One region of the Ignatzschineria indica genome, then DNA from elsewhere that is predicted to be linked to it. Evidence: riboswitches for the same ligand, from Rfam matches in the RefSeq annotation. Region 1 holds a riboswitch; the other holds the start of a gene.
What was found. Region 1 has a riboswitch for preQ1 ahead of DC082_RS02410 (7-cyano-7-deazaguanine/7-aminomethyl-7-deazaguanine transporter). Riboswitches for the same ligand answer to the same signal wherever they lie in the genome.

Region 1 (8,353 bases):
TTCTTTTGGCAGTTGCACGTATCTCGGGTGAGACGGCACCTCTCCTCTTTACGACACTTTCCAATCAATTCTGGAGCACCGATCTTATGGAGCCGATGGCAAGTTTGCCGGTCACAATCTATAACTTCGCAATGACGCCAGATAGTAATCTTCAAGCATTAGCTTGGGCAGGAGTTTTCTTTATTACAATGGCGATCTTGGCACTCAATATTATTGTGCGGATCTTCTTTAAATCTAATAATCGTGATTAGTCGATCACGGTTAGAGGAGTGTGATAAGAGAGCAGAATATCTCTATTGTTACACTCCTGTTACATAATGAATTTATAATAGCGAACTTATACTCGATATAATCGCTCAACCTTTAGTAGAAAGCTTATGAGATTTGAAAATAAGCGCTAAATAGGGCATAGGGCATCTAACCATGCTAAAGGTGAGTGAATCTCTTAATAGATGTAGGAAGATAGAATGAATTTAGAAGCTAAACAGAATATCGATTCTCATGATGCATTTGCCGCAGCGGCAGTTAAGCCCCCTGTTAAAGAGGATCGCCCGGCAAAAATTAGCGTTAGAAATTTAAACTTTTATTACCATAAATTTCACGCACTTCACGATATTACACTCGATATTCCCGAAAATCAGGTAACGGCTTTTATCGGCCCATCTGGTTGTGGTAAATCAACACTGCTTCGAACCTTTAATAAGATGTTTGAACTCTATCCCGAGCAGCGCGCTGAAGGGGAGATCTTGATCAATGGGGAGAATATCTTAACCTCCAAGCAAGATGTCGCTCTCCTGCGTGCTAATGTTGGCATGGTGTTTCAAAAACCCACTCCTTTTCCCATGTCGATCTATGACAATATCGCCTTTGGCGTCAAACTCTTTGAGAATCTCTCAAGAGCCGATATGGATGCGCGGGTAGAGTGGGCCTTAACAAAAGCGGCACTCTGGTCGGAGACTAAGGATAAGCTTCATGAACATGGCACCAATCTTTCTGGCGGACAGCAGCAACGATTGAGTATCGCGCGTGCAATTGCTATTCGCCCGGAGATTCTTCTAATGGATGAGCCTTGTTCGGCGCTCGACCCCATCTCAACCGGTAAGATTGAAGAGTTGATCTTTGAGCTAAAAGAGGATTACACCATCGTGATGGTGACTCACAATATGCAGCAGGCAGCACGCTGTTCAGATAAGACGGCGTTTATGTATTTAGGAGATCTGATCGAATTTGATGATACCGATACGATCTTCACAAAACCGAATCACAAACAGACAGAAGATTATATTACCGGTCGTTACGGTTAATGATTGAGTATGAGTGGTTGAGTTTTGAGAACGAGATTTGAGAACGGGTTTTGAGAACGAGATTGATATTGAGAAGAGAAGGGAACGCATGAAGAAGTTAGATTTTACGAGCCATATCTCAGCGCAATTTAATGCTGAGCTTGAGCGTTCGATGAGTAAAGTATTAGAGATGGGTGGGTTAACTGAGCGGCAGATTCGCGATTCGATCAAAGCGATGAGTCAGCGTGATGAGGCCTTAGCCCATGCTATTATTGAGCGAGATGAGGTGATCAATGAGTTAGAGGTTGAGATCAATGAGCTCTGTATTATGATTATCGCAAAACGGCAACCAACAGCGAGTGATCTTCGTCTTCTAATTGTAATTATTAAGACAATCGCCGAGCTTGAGCGTATCGCCGATACTGCTCGAAATATTGCTAAAATGGCCTATATTACGCCGGCGCCGGAGCATCTTGATGCGATTACCGTCTCTTTAGAGTCTCTAGCGATTCGGAGCCTTAATTTCTTTGAAAAGGTATTAGATGCCTTTGCACGTATGGATCTTGAAGCCGTCTTATCGATCTATCCCGAAGATGATAAGATCGATAGTGAATATGAGAATATTATTCGTCAGTTGATGACCTATATGATGGAAGATCCTCGCTCTATCCCCTCTATCTTAAAGGCGATGAATTGTGCGCGTTCTTTAGAGCGAATAGGGGATCGATGCCAAAATATCTGCGAATTTATTATCTACTTCGTCAAAGGGGTAGATATTCGTGTCCAGAAGAATGAGCGATTACAAGAGCTGCTCGATCAGCGAGATCGTAAAGCACTTTAACCCTTGCTATAAGGGCTTTATGATTAATAACTCAATGGAGGATCAGTTTAAAATATGAGCTGATCCTTTTTTATTGTTCTCTTTTACCGTCCTTCTATATCGTTATAGGATCTCTGTTTGAATATTGTTCGATCACTATCGAGATCATTTTTATGTCACTATTTCAGTGACAAAGGGAAGCCATTAGCAAATAATAAGCATCAATATCTATTAGTGATCTCTATTATTGATCTACTATTATTCATATCTTTATCTTCTTGCTATCTTTCATCAGCTGATCAATTGATCTGATGCCGGCAAGTCATTTAGGAGTATCGATGTCTCTCTCTTTTCAAGTTATTGCTTCACTTAAAAAATCTCTTTTCCGTGTGAGTGCCTTACTCTTAGTCGCAGGGCTTTCACTCTCTTCCCCGATTGCATCTGCTCAATCAGTCCCCATCGATAACTTTAAAAATTGTCTTATAGAGCGCACCTCTGATGTTGATCGGGTAGAGTTAGCTCAATGGGTCTATTTAGCGATCTCTTCCCATCCTCACTTAGTTGCCTATTCGGCGATTACTCCGGCAGAGCGACGTTTGATGAATCAGCGTGTTGCGCGTCTTTATGAGCGTCTTGTTACTCAAGATTGTAAAATTGCTTTGGTAATGTTAGTGGTGACAGATCAAGTTGAAGAGGGAATGGAAGTCGGTTTTAGTGCATTAGGAGAGATTGCAATGCTCTCTCTCTATTAGAGGATGAGAGTGTGCTTGAGAGTATTGAAGAGTATGCTAAATATCTCGATGTTGAGAAATTTGCCGATCTTTTTGAGATCGATAATTGATTGACTGATCGACTCAGTCTTCATTAAGTCTTCATTAAAGCGCTATGGCGTTGTCAGAAGATAGTACTAATGGTTGGGGGTTAGGGTTTAGACTCCTCCCCACTCTTGCAATTAATAGTTGCTGTTCGGCGTAAATCCGTTAGAATGATCGCCTTTCATTCGTGGTTCGCAATCCTCCCACATAAAAAAACTAAGGAATTTAATCGATGATTCAATACAACTTTACGCCAGAGCAGCGGCAGCGTGCGCTCTATATTCTCTCCTTTTTTCATATTCTGATTATTGCCTCGAGTAACTATCTAGTTCAGTTACCCTTTACGATCTTCGGTTTTCATACCACTTGGGGGGCATTTACATTTCCCTTTATCTTTTTGACCACCGATTTGACGATACGCATTTTTGGGGCATCATTAGCGCGGAGAATTATCTTTGTGGTGATGATCCCGGCATTGATGATCTCTTATCTTCTCTCTGTTCTCTTCTTTAAGGGATTATGGGTGGGTTGGGAGTCTTTGGCGACCTTCAATCTCTTTGTTGCGCGTATTGCACTTGCGAGTTTCTCTGCTTATCTCGTTGGGCAGTTGATCGATATCACTGTCTTTAATTATCTTCGTCAAAATCAGCGTTGGTGGGTTGCACCGAGTGCCGCGGCTGTCGTGGGGAATTTAATCGATACTCTAGTCTTCTTTAGTATTGCGTTCTATCAAAGTGATGATGATTTTATGGCAGAGAATTGGCCAGAAATCGCTATGGTGGATTACTTCTTTAAGATCGTTATCTCAGCAATCTTCTTCCTCCCGCTCTATGGAATATTGCTCAACTATCTTTTAAGAAAATTAGCTTCCCTCAAGAGTCAATAGATAGAGCAGGGTAATAACGTGCCGGTGATGAATCGATCAGATTACGACTCATACCAGCGCGTAGTTTCTGAAAGTATGCAGGAGTGATCTTCGGCATCTCATTAGCTTCTGTTGTTTAGTTGATTCGATCCATAAGAGAATCTGTTGAGCGTCGGGAGATAACCATTTCGCTCTTATAACTCCTGCATGCCCGCAGGTTGGCATCTTTGGTGCCTGATGCCGGCGAGAAATTGATGAAAATACGCGATAGTGAGATCCGGCAGCGTTCAGCCTTTGTTGTAAGAGCTAAAAAACGGCTGAGAATCGTCTCTTACATTTTTGATAGGTGAGCTTTAAGACGAAAAGAGAAGCAGCTTCCTTTCCCAACTTCACTGCTAATCTCTAGCTGACTCTCATGATTATTGAGAGCATGTTTAACAATGGCTAAACCTAAACCACTTCCTCCCGATTGCTCGCGGTTGCGAGAGGAATCGACCCGATAGAAACGCTCTGTTAATTTGTGAAGATGCATTGGAGGAATTCCTTTTCCTCTATCTGAGAGCTGAAAGAGAATCTCGCCTTGTTCACTACCATTATCTACCTTTGTTAGTAGAAGATGGATCGGCGTTTGGGGAGGATTATGTTCAATGGCATTGTAAAAGAGATTGAGAACCACCTGCTTAAGTTGATCCTGACTGCCGAGAACAGTTAAGTTTGGGGTAATCTCTGCGGTAATATAATCTCGAGATTCGGGATGTTGCTGATAATAATCATCGAGCATCTCAGCGGTGAGTTGTGAAAGAGGAACAACTTCGGCACGATCCCACTTAGCACCTGTCTCAAGGCGTGTTAATGCCATCAGTTGAATCACTAAGGAGTGAAGTCGCTCCGCTTGCTCCTCGATACGATCGAGCGCCTTAGCTTCAAAACTCTCGCGCTCTGATTCTGCCAAATTGCTCTGTAACATCTCGACATACCCTTTAATCACCGTTAAGGGCACCCGTAATTCATGGTTAACATTAGCGAAGAAGGTTTGACGCGTTCGCTCCGCAACCTCTCTATCGGTTACATCTCGAGCAATAATGAGTAGATTATTTTCGATATAAGGGTAGTAGAAGCGGCACTCAAGTTCACGTTGATCGAGCTGTAGGAGAAAAGGGGATTCATAATTTCCCGCTTTAAAATACTCCACAATTTCAGGTGTTCGAATTAGATTGAAGATCGATTGACGCTCATCTTGTGGCCAACGTAATTTGAGCATCGCTTCTGCTTGAGGATTACACCAATTTAAACGACCTTCTTTATCACATAAGATTGTGGCATCCGGCATCGCCTCCGCCCCTTTTCGAAAGTAGCGAATAAAATCGAGAAGTTGATTGCGCTCTTTTCGTTGCTCAATGCGCATACGATGCAAACCATGGAAGATAGGAAGCCAGCTACTTTTACCTTCGGGGGGATAGAAATTATGATCGATCCAGATCCAGCGGGAGAGGCGGTAGAGTTGCCGATAGTGCCAAAGAAGCAGCAGAAGAGTCGCAATAAAGAGCCAAAGAAAGAGGGAGCCAAAGAAGAATGAGAGTACAATCGCCGGCAGATAGAGCAGAAATAGCTCTAAAAGAAACTGTTTGGGAGAGAGGTGACCTAACATTTTTAAGGCTCCTTAGATCAATCTTAATTGAACACCTAATTTCTATCGGTTTTAAGCTACTAATCTATTGATTTATTGATTTATTGAATGATCTAATACCAATCAATCTGTATGCATTTTGATCAATAGAAGAAGAGAGAGAAGTAGAGAGCCCATCATAACGGATTGAAGAGGGCTTCTCCTACTAAAATTTAAGAGGATGAATGCTTTACCCAATCGATCTCTAGCGAAATTCTCTTATAAAGGCGTATTAGAGATGAGGAGAGAAGCGATAGCCTTCGCCACGAACGGTTTGAAGTAATTTATTATGGCCTGTAGGCTCTAAAATTTTACGAAGGCGCCCAATTGTGACATCGACCGTTCGCTCATCGACATAACTATCGATTCCCCAGACATGATCGAGAAGCTGATCGCGACTATAGACACGATCAATATGGGTAATAAAGAAGGCTAAAAGGCGGAATTCAATAGCACTAAGATTGATCAACTCCCCATTAATGGTAATTCGTTGTGCATCTAGATCGAGTTCAATACCGGCAACTTCACGAATCTCATTCTCCTCTTCAACATACTCATCAATTCGGCGAAGAAGGGAGTTGATTCGAGAGAGAAGCTCCTTCATTGCAAAGGGTTTAGGAAGATAATCATCAGCACCTGAATCGAGCCCAACAACACGATCTTCTAACTCTGCGCGAGCACTCAACATAATGACAGGAATATGGCGATTCTTACGGCTTGCTTTAAGCTCCTTTAGAAGATCGATTCCCGATTTTTGTGGCATCATCCAATCGAGGAGTATTAGGTCAATCTTAGGATTTTGAGTTAAGAGCTCTTTTGCTTCAATACCATCAAATGCTTGAATAACCTCAAATCCTTGACTTGAGAGAAAGTGTTCAATCATCTCTGATATAGGAATTTCGTCTTCAACGATGAGAATTTTTTTCATATTTACCAATATCTACCACTGTTTTACTATTGAAAATTAGTTGTCTACTCAATCGACTCACTGCTATCACGGTCGAGAGAGCGATCGCTATAGTGTCTCTTTTATTAGCAGATTCTTATTCTAAGGAGCGATTGTGACAACTATGTAACAAAGTGACAGATTGCGCAATGATTTGTCATCTTGATGTCATCTCAATAGGGTAAAAGGTAAGGGGGAGGTCTCAAAATCATTCTGTTCCAGTTGATTTTAAGCAGTAAGAAGATTAGTTGAGCGGCGGGAGCCAATCATTTCGCTCTTTTCACCACTGTATGCCCGCAGGTCGGCATCTTTGATGCCCATTGCCGGCGTGTAATCTCTGGAAGAACGCATCAGTGAGGACCGGCACCGCTCAGCCTTTTTCATTTCAAAAAAATAGCTGATGATAGAAGATCATTATTTGCCGGCGCATGGTTTTTGAAAGCATGCAATGGTGATCTCCGGCAACTCATTAGCTTCTGTTGTTTAGTTGATTCAATCCATAAGAGAATCTGTTGAGCGGCGGAAGAGAACCATCTCGCTCTTATAACTCCTGCATGCCCGCAGATTGGCATCTTTGATGCCCCATGCTGGCGCGTAATCTCTGGAAGAACGCATCAGTGAGGACCGGCACCGCTCAGCCTTTTTCATTTCAAAAAAATAGCTGATGATAGAAGATCATTATTTGCCGGCGCATGGTTTTTGGAAGCATGCAGTGGTGATCTCCGGCAACTCATCAGCTTCTGTTGTTTAGTTGATTCAATCCATAAGAGAATCTGTTGAACGGCGGGAGAGAACCATTTCGCTCTTTTTACCACTGTATGCCCGCAGGTCGGCATCTTTGATGCCCATTGCCGGCGTGTAATCTCTGGAAGAACGCATCAGTGAGGACCGGCACCGTTCAGCCTTTTTCATTTCAAAAAAATAGCTGATGATAGAAGATCATTATTTGCCGGCAGTGAAAGATTCTCAACTGCCGGCATCTGATTTCTGGAAGTATGGAATAGTAAGGCCCGGTAACCAGACCCTTTCTGATCTTACTTAAGGATGACTATTACGGATAATATCCGCTAAATATTGGGTATGCTTTTCACTTATCTCCCAAGCATCACTCTCAACCATGACACGGACAACGGGTTCCGTCCCCGAAGGACGAATAAGAATTCGACCTCGACCAGCTAACGCCTCTTCGACCTCAGCCATCGCCACTTTAAGCGCATCACTCTCCCAAGCAGCACCTCGTTCGATTTTAACATTGTGCATCACTTGAACCGTTTTGGGGATACGATCACGAATTTCTGCAAAGGTTGCACCACTCTGTTTCATCAATTGAATCGCTTGCAGTGCCGCAATAATTCCATCGCCAGTTGAGTGTTGATCAAGGCAGAGAATATGACCCGAATTCTCTCCACCGATATTGAGCTCTAATTGGTTGAGAAGCTCTAAAACATAACGATCTCCCACATTAGAGCGGTGGAGCGTAATACCATGTTCTTCAAGCGCTAATTCAAAACCTAAATTGCTCATAATGGTGCCGACAACAGCCGTTTCCTGGCGTTCTGTCGCTAAGAGATAGAGGATATCATCCCCATCAAACGGGCGACCTTTCTCGTCGATAATCAGTAGGCGATCGCCATCCCCATCAAATGCAACGCCGTAATCTGCCTTTTCTGCCTTCACAGTTGCAATGATTTTTTCAGGAGCAGTTGAGCCGACAGCATCATTAATATTGGTCCCATTTGGGGTTGTTCCGACCTCAATAACGGTTGCGCCTAATTGACGAAAAAGATCCGGAACGACCCGATATGTTGCACCATTGGCACAGTCGACAACGATCTTATCCCCTTTGAGGGAGAGCTCCGGCGCACTAGCAAGGCAGAAATCACGATAGTCTGTTAAGGCATCAGAGAGTGTCTCAATAGTACCGGTCGCACCTGTCTCTGGAGCAGAGAAAGGGGTAT
Region 2 (8,353 bases), on a different contig from region 1:
GGCTGTGGCGTTTTCAATCATTGTTCTCAATGCGGTCAAAGCAACGGGCTTAACGGAACAGAAATCGATCTTTAAGCAAGCCTCTATTGCGGCTATTATTGCCGGAGTAGGTTTAGGTTTAGTCTATATTTCACTCGCATGGATGGGGAATAACTATCCTTTAACAGAAGCGGAAGCAGCCGGTGGAAATATGGGAACCTCCATCTTAACTGGTGTTGCACGTCTAACTTATGGTGAAGCAGGTCGATTCCTCTTAAGTCTAATCGTGACACTTGCTTGTTTAACAACGGCTATCGGCCTTATTGTTGCAGTAAGTAGCTACTTTAATGAGATCTACAGCAAGATCTCCTATCGTGTTTATGCGGTAATCTTCACATTGATCAGCTTTATTCTTGCCAGCCAAGGGTTAAGCTCAATCATCATGGGAGCAATACCTATTCTTCTGATTATCTATCCCATTACGATTGTTTTAATTGTTTTAATCTTTATCGATAGACTATTAAAAAGGATGCCTAATTTGGCATTTCAATTACCGATTTATGTGACACTCATCATTAGTGCAATCTCGGTACTATTAGGATATCTCGATGATTCTAGCTTTAAAGCGGCTGTGGGATCGATCTTAAGCTATCTTCCTTATCAAGAGAGTGATATGGGCTGGATGATCCCGGCTATTGTTGCATTGGTTATCGGCCTTATCTTAGGAAAAGCGATCAAAAGAGAACATTAACCTCATCCCACCAAAAAATGAGTGTTAAATAAAAATAACGGAACCCCACTAATTTATAACTTTATAAGTTTGTAAAATGAATGGGGTTCCTTTTTTTACATCTTAAAAATAGCGTCAAAAGGGGCTCGGAAAAATTTTTCCCCTTCTAGTCACCTCTATAGAGAGGAAACAAGTGCAATTTCATCATCTTTAGAGATGCTTTAGGATAATTATCCGCAAAAAAGAGGTAGAAACCTGTGGATAACTTCGTGATAAAAATCATAGAGATTTATCCCCTAGACCATCCCTCTATTTATGATAATAGATATACACAGAAAAAAAGGGGGCTAAAACTTGATTATTCCTCAACAAAGGCGGTAAATTGTGGATAACTCTGTCTACTCATCATTATCTTTTATTAGTTAAAGGGATGAATATAATAATTATAGACAAGAGTTATAGAACGATCATTCTCTAGAGGTTTGCTATGTTAAAAAAATTAATTATTGGTAGTTCGCTACTATTCGCCACACAAGTGATGGCTCAAGATGTGATTAAAATCGGTATTGAAGGTTCTTATCCTCCTTTCAGCTACATCTCTGAAAATCAGACGATTGAAGGCTTTGAACCTGATCTAGCAAAATTATTTTGCGAAAAGATGGAACAGAAATGTGAAATTGTACAAGTTGATTTTGATGCACTAATCCCCTCTTTAAACACAAAACGTATTGATGCAATTTTGGCCTCAATGTCGATCACAGATACTCGTAAAAAAGCGATTAACTTCAGCAATAAGTATTATCAAACACCAGCAAGATTTGTCATTCCTGTTGGCAAAAGTATCGATATTACGGATGAAGGTTTAAAAGGTAAGAAGATTGGTGTTCAAAGTGGAACGATCCATGAGATCTATATGAATGACAAATATCGTCGATCTGCAGACGTTCGTAGTTATCGCAGTTTAGATGAAGCGATGATGGATCTTGAAACAGGTCGTATCGATCTTGTTTTTGCGGATGTTGTTCCACTCGATATTGGCTATCTCAAAGAAGATTATGCCGGTAAAATTGAGTTTATCGGACCTGCTTTCTTTGATGAGGAGTGGTTAGGAGAAGGTGTAGGGGTCGGTCTTCGTAAATCAGATACTGCACTTTTAGATCGATTCAATCAGGCGATTCAAGCATCTCGTGAAGATGGTTCTTATCAAGAAGTTGAAGCAAAATACTTTGATTACGATGTTTATGGGAAAGAGCCTGAAAAAGAGTAAAATAATGCTTTAAGAAAGGCTTAAAACACTTAAATTGAAGATTGAGTGGTTATTAATATTTTGAAACTGAAGAGAGTTAGCTAAAACTAACTCTTTTTTTGAGGAGCTTTAGAGTCAATTAAGAATAGCGAGTATAGAATCGTTATGATGTGGTAAGATCATTGATCTAGTGGATAAATGAGGGCATAAACAAGGGTTAGCCTAAAAATTGTCTACACGCCTTACAATGTCTATCAATAAATTTGTAATTTATGCAGAAATTGCGACAAATTGTTGCAACTAACTGAAAAATAGAACTATTTGATAGGGATCGATCAATACTTTGATACCTCTTCTGTAATTGGATTTAGCTACAATGATGAAACTAAATTTACCTAAAATTGGCTCAGCATCAGGTTCTGTTACCATTCCTGGTTCTAAAAGTATTTCAAATCGAATTTTACTTTTAGCCGCGATCACAGAAGGCGTTACAACCATCATCAATCTGCTACAGAGTGATGATACAGAGCGAATGTTGGAAGCTCTAAATACTTTAGGGATAAAAATTATTGAAAAAGATCCTACAGCCCGTATTTTTGAGGTTACGGGATCTTCTCATGGATTTCCCAACAAGAACGCCTCACTCTTTTTGGGGAATGCCGGGACTGCATTTCGCTCCTTGACTGCAGCGGTTGCTCTCAATCAGGGAGAGTATCAATTAACGGGAATACCCCGTATGCATGAGCGACCGATCAAAGATCTAGTAGATGCTTTAAGAACCTTGGGATGTCAGATCGAGTATCTTCAAAATGAAGGATATCCGCCCCTAAAGATCGGTAAGGGGGATTTTAAGGTTGATCGAGTCTCCATTAAAGGGGATGTTTCGAGCCAATACTTAACAGCTCTTCTTATCGCACTACCGCTCTTACAAAAAGAGATCACAATCGATATTGAAGGCGTTTTAATCTCTAAGCCTTACATAGAGATCACCTTAACGCTTTTGCGCCAATTTGGTATTGAAATTTCCCATCACGATTTTGAGTCCTTCACTATTCCTGCAGATACTAAATTTACCACTCCGGGCACTTTTTTTGTGGAGGGTGATGCTTCTAGTGCCTCTTACTTTTTAGCTTTAGGGGCATTAGCAGGGCCTTTAACAGTGAAAGGGGTAGGAACCTCCTCTATTCAAGGAGATATCCGCTTTGTTGATGCTTTAATAGAGATGGGTGCAGAGGTTGAGTGGGGGGAAAATGAGATCTATGTCTCTAAGCCTCAAAATGGCGTTTTAAGAGGAATTGATCTCGATTGTAACCACATCCCTGATGCGGCGATGACATTGGCAATTTTGGCTGTTTTTGCCAAGGGAAAGACCATATTACGCAACATTGGAAGCTGGCGCGTGAAAGAGACCGATCGAATTGCCGCAATGGCGACAGAATTGAGTAAAGTGGGTGTGAAGGTGGAAGAGGGGGAAGATTATTTGGTGATCTATCCCCAAGAAGAGATTTCTCCCGATGTCGAAATTGAGACTTATGATGATCATCGGATGGCGATGTGTTTCTCCCTTCTCTCACTTAAAGCCCCTATTACGATCTTAGATCCTCAATGTGTCGATAAGACCTTCCCAACCTATTTTGAGCTCTTTGCGAAAGTTACAAAATAGAGATTTTAGTGGGGTCATCTTCGATGTTTAAACATACATTTAAAACTGTCTATAAGCAGGGTTTTTCACTAGTAGAATTGATGATCTTAACGGTTATTGGTGCTATTTTGATCACAATGTTTTCTCAAAATATTTTAGGGATCAATGATGAGTCAAAACGGGTTAAAGTGAAGCAGAATTTACGCTCTATAGAGGGGGCATTAGCGATTTTTCGGGATGATCTCAATCGTTACCCAACAACGGAAGAAGGCCTTACTGTTTTGTTAGAAACGTCTGATGATCAGGCATGGAATGGCCCCTATATTCGAGAAGAGATCTTAATTGATCCTTGGGGCGTGCCCTATCTCTACGAGGCATCGGAGCAAAATTATCAAATTATGACTTTTGGTGCGGATAAAAAACGGGGCGGAAAAGGTCTTAATCGTGATATTACTCAACATCGAGGTGAGGGGATAGAGTCGTGATAAGCAATCTAAAAGCGTCCTCGCTATTAGATCATCAAAATCGGAGTAATGAGAGGCTGAGCGATCCCCTAAAGGAGATATCGGCGGTTGATATGCCCGTAAAGCCTTTAAAGATTCTCTATCAGGATGATACTTTGATCGCTATCGATAAGCCTAGTGGTTGGTTTGTTCATCGCTCTCCTCTCGATCCTAAAGTAACGGAGATTGTTCTACAACGATTGCGAGATCAAGTAGGTGCCTATCTCTATCCTGTACACCGTTTAGATCGACCGACATCGGGCGTACTCTGTTTTGCTTTAGATCAAGCGAGTGCTCGCGCTTTAGGGGCGCAATTTATGGCACATTCGTTAAAAAAAGAGTATCTCGCCTTAGTGAGAGGATATGTTGAGAATGAAGGGGTGATTGATTCCCCGCTCTCCTTTATCCGCGATAAGATTGCCGATCGAGATCGGGGAGAGATAGCTGATCAAGAGGCGATTACTTTCTACCATCCTTTAGCTCAATGTGAGATACCGTTATCCACAGGGAAATACCCAACATCTCGTTATACGCTTCTCTCTTTATCACCTGAAACGGGAAGAAAACATCAACTTCGCCGCCATATGAATCACTTCTCCCATCCTATTATTGGGGATAGTACATATGGTGACTTACGGCATAATAGGCTCTTTAGAGAGCATTATGATGTTGAGCGATTACTATTACACGCTTATCGTATCACTTTAGTGCATCCTAAAAGTGGAGAACCTTTAACGATTACAGCTCCTTTGGATAACTTGTGGATAACTCTGTTGACAAGGTTGGGATGGAATCCCTCTATCATTACCTCAATAGGGCTCCATAATTCTTAAGAATCATCTTTTGATATCATCTTTTGAGGTAAGAGTGAGCGCGGTAGTTGTCTTTCGTGGCTCTAACACCCTTTTTATGGATCGGGCTTGGTGAAAATAAAAAAAAGATCTATTCAATGATAGATCTTTTATTGATGGTGATCGTAAAAGAGAGCTCTAATCGAGAATTTTTCCCTTTGTCTCGGGAATTAAGAAGATAAAGGAGAGCGCAGAGAGGAGGTAGACACCGGAGATAAGGCTTAAAGCGTAGCTAATATCATGTTTCATCGCTAATGTTCCGATAATAACAGGTGCAAATCCCGCGATTCCTCGCCCTAAATTGAAGATAATATTTTGCGCAGAAGAGCGCGCTTCCGTTGGATAATGTTCAGAAAGCAGCGCACCGTAACCTCCCATCATGCCATTGACGAAGAATCCTAAAATTGCCCCTAAGAACATTAAGACGTAGTAGTTTGATTGTTGGAAATAGATCCAGACAAAAGCAGCACTCACTAAAAGAAAGAAGATATAGGTTGGACGGCGCCCTATTTTATCTGAAGTTGCGCCAAAAGTGAGTGTTCCGATAACCATCCCAATGGTTGTAATAATGGTCCAGAAGAAGGTCCCAGAGAGCGTAAAGTTATGCTCTTTAGCAAGCATCATCGGCATCCAGATCATAATGCCGTGAAAACCAAAGTTTTGGACACTGGTGGCAATAATGAGCCCAATGGTGGTCAATGTTGTGCGCGAATCTTTAAATAGTGGCTTGATCGATATCTTATTCCGATTTTCCCGTTTTACTTGTAACCAGATCTCTGGCTCACTAAGATTTCGACGAGTCCACCAGACTAAAAGTGCCGGGAGTGCGCCAATAAGGAACATTCCATGCCAACCGATATAGGGTGAGAGGAGGCTTACTAATGCCGCTAAGACGATTCCTACCTGGAAGCCGATCGCGACTACCGCAGTTGCGCGCGAACGCTTATGTGCCGGCCATGTTTCTGCTACCAATGTCATGCCGATACCAAACTCTCCCCCTAAACCTAAACCGGCGATAAAGCGGAAGATGGTAAACATCTCAGCGCTTGTTGAGATTGCCGCAAGCCCGGTAAAGATCGAGAAGAGGAGAATCGTCCAGTTAAAGACACGAACGCGACCAAACTTATCTGCCAGCATTCCAAAGAAGATACCACCGATGACCGTTCCTATTAAGGTGATGGTCTGAATCATGCCACCTTCAGCATCTGTTAATCCAAATTCTGCTTTAATAAGAATCATCGCAAAGGCGAGAATCATAATATCAAGGCCATCCATAGCATAGCCTAATGTGGAGGCGAGTAATGTCTTTCGATCACCTTTTTTGATAATCGGCACCTGTGTCTGCTGTTGCATAAAAGATCCTTTCTGAATGAGTAGGAGGGGGAGATTAAAACGGAAAATATTATAGCAAGATCTTACTTGAACTGATAAAAAAGCCGCCATTTTTGCAGAAGGTTAGTTGAATTATGAGAAGGGCGCGTCAATAGATCTGCGCTTAATTGATCAGTGAGGGAAAAGCCTTTGATTTTCCCCCTTATCATTCAAATAATTTCTCTTTTAGAGTCACAATGTTATTATTGCCCTTCAAATTAACTGTGGTTCGCAACCATCCCACATGAAAAAACTAGGAATGAATAATGAGTAATAAGAAAGAGCAATTAGAAAATTTAACCCTATTAGGTAATCAAGCAACGATCTATCCTACTGAATATACGCCCCAAATTTTAGAGACATTTAAAAATGCGCATCCCGATAGAGAGTACTTTGTCAATTTTCATTGTCCTGAATTTACAACGCTCTGTCCGATGACAAATCAACCCGATTTCGCGACAATCTATATCTCTTATGTCCCAACAATTGAGATGGTGGAGAGCAAATCACTAAAACTCTACCTCTTTAGTTTTAGAAATCATGGCTCATTTCATGAAGATTGCGTCAATATTATTATGGATGATCTTATTAAATTGATGGATCCTCTCTATATTGAGGTACGCGGGGAATTTACGCCTCGAGGTGGAATCTCGATCCATCCATATGCTAATTATGGAAAAGCAGGAACTCAATGGGAAGCGGTCGCCACTCAGCGCTTAGCAAATTTTCAATTTTAAAGAGTTATCTGAGTCATCTTGTTAAAGATGCTCTAAAGGTTAACTAAAAAAACACTAAAATTGATGAGAAGTCGATTGAAAGTTGATTGAAAGTTGCTTTTCTCCCTATTTCGATACTTTTTTAATATTGATTAAATAAAAAGATTATTGAATTAATCTTTCATCTAATCCTGTTATTGCCGATTATTTAACTCAATTTTAACGCTATTTAAAAATGAATTTCGGTGAAAAAGAGAAGAGGGATGAAGCGTTACCCGATACGCATAAAAGAGATAAGATAGAAAGCTCTTTTTCTTAGATCATCTTTTAATAATAAATCAATCGATTTGTCTATTAATTGATCATATTGCAAACTTTTTGTAAAAAGTTTCCCTTTGTTGTAAAAAAATATATAAAAAAACAGATCTCTCAAAAAAGGCTATTAATGGCTATTTTGAGAGATTTTTTTGTTTTTTTAGAGTAAAAAAAGCGCAAAAAGTGATTTTATAATTTGGGAAACGCTATTCCGCTTTGCTATGTTGTATTTAAGGATATGGAAATAAAAAAAGAGCAAAGGAGTGATTGATTGAAGAGATTCCTTTACCAGAAGGAAGCTTAAGAAATTAATCAGAATTAATCAGAGTTAATCGAAAATAATCGAAAATAATCGAAAATGATCAATATTTTATTATTTTGAGAATAAAATCAGAATCTATTTAAGGATATTTCAATAGAGTTGGAATAAGAAGTGTGGGCTATTTTCTAGTAGAGAATGGCCTCTTTGAAAGCGATAATTTATATAAAGCATATGTAAAATATATATATAAATATAATTTAATCTGCTCTCAACTACTCTTTCTAATCATCAATTATGATTCACGACTCTCAATTGACACTGGTGATAGCACTCCTCACTCTGACAAATGAAGATGTAACAGATATTGCTGTAGATACCCTGTTGCTGGAAGATTTAATAGAGGATTAAGATCGCTCTAGAGAGCGATTAACTACAAGAAAGGATCTTAATTTTAACCATGATGTAGAAGAAACCAAAGGAGAGTTGTAATGAGCATGAAAACAGCAGGAGAGAGATTTCGCGAAGCATTAAAAGAGGAGTCTCCCCTTCAATTAATGGGGGTGATCAATGCCAACCACGCCTTGTTAGCTGAAAGAGCAGGTTTTAAATCGATCTATCTTTCAGGGGGTGGTGTAGCGGCAGGATCATTGGGTATACCTGATCTTGGAATTACGACGTTGCAAGATGTGTTGATCGATATTGATCGTATTACCAATGTCACCGATCTTCCCTTAATTG

Region 2: linked by a shared signal. The riboswitch ahead of queF (preQ(1) synthase) and the one ahead of DC082_RS02410 (7-cyano-7-deazaguanine/7-aminomethyl-7-deazaguanine transporter) in region 1 are both predicted to bind preQ1.

What each region holds. Positions count from the first base shown of each region.
Region 1 covers NZ_QEWR01000002.1:533,518-541,870, reverse strand. The annotation lists gene pstA (phosphate ABC transporter permease PstA) at 1-251, shown strand, start outside; gene pstB (phosphate ABC transporter ATP-binding protein PstB) at 468-1,304, shown strand; gene phoU (phosphate signaling complex protein PhoU) at 1,393-2,124, shown strand; gene DC082_RS02415 (hypothetical protein) at 2,442-2,855, shown strand; PreQ1 riboswitch class I at 3,100-3,144, shown strand; gene DC082_RS02410 (7-cyano-7-deazaguanine/7-aminomethyl-7-deazaguanine transporter) at 3,151-3,804, shown strand; gene phoR (phosphate regulon sensor histidine kinase PhoR) at 4,115-5,431, opposite strand; gene DC082_RS02400 (response regulator) at 5,682-6,377, opposite strand; gene DC082_RS10990 (hypothetical protein) at 6,624-6,746, opposite strand; gene DC082_RS10985 (hypothetical protein) at 7,152-7,274, opposite strand; gene glmM (phosphoglucosamine mutase) at 7,434-8,353, opposite strand, start outside.
Region 2 covers NZ_QEWR01000008.1:51,962-60,314, forward strand. The annotation lists gene brnQ (branched-chain amino acid transport system II carrier protein) at 1-730, shown strand, start outside; gene DC082_RS10090 (transporter substrate-binding domain-containing protein) at 1,197-1,976, shown strand; gene aroA (3-phosphoshikimate 1-carboxyvinyltransferase) at 2,332-3,618, shown strand; gene gspG (type II secretion system major pseudopilin GspG) at 3,642-4,082, shown strand; gene truC (tRNA pseudouridine(65) synthase TruC) at 4,175-4,933, shown strand; gene DC082_RS10110 (MFS transporter) at 5,090-6,304, opposite strand; PreQ1 riboswitch class I at 6,541-6,585, shown strand; gene queF (preQ(1) synthase) at 6,589-7,059, shown strand; gene prpB (methylisocitrate lyase) at 8,104-8,353, shown strand, end outside.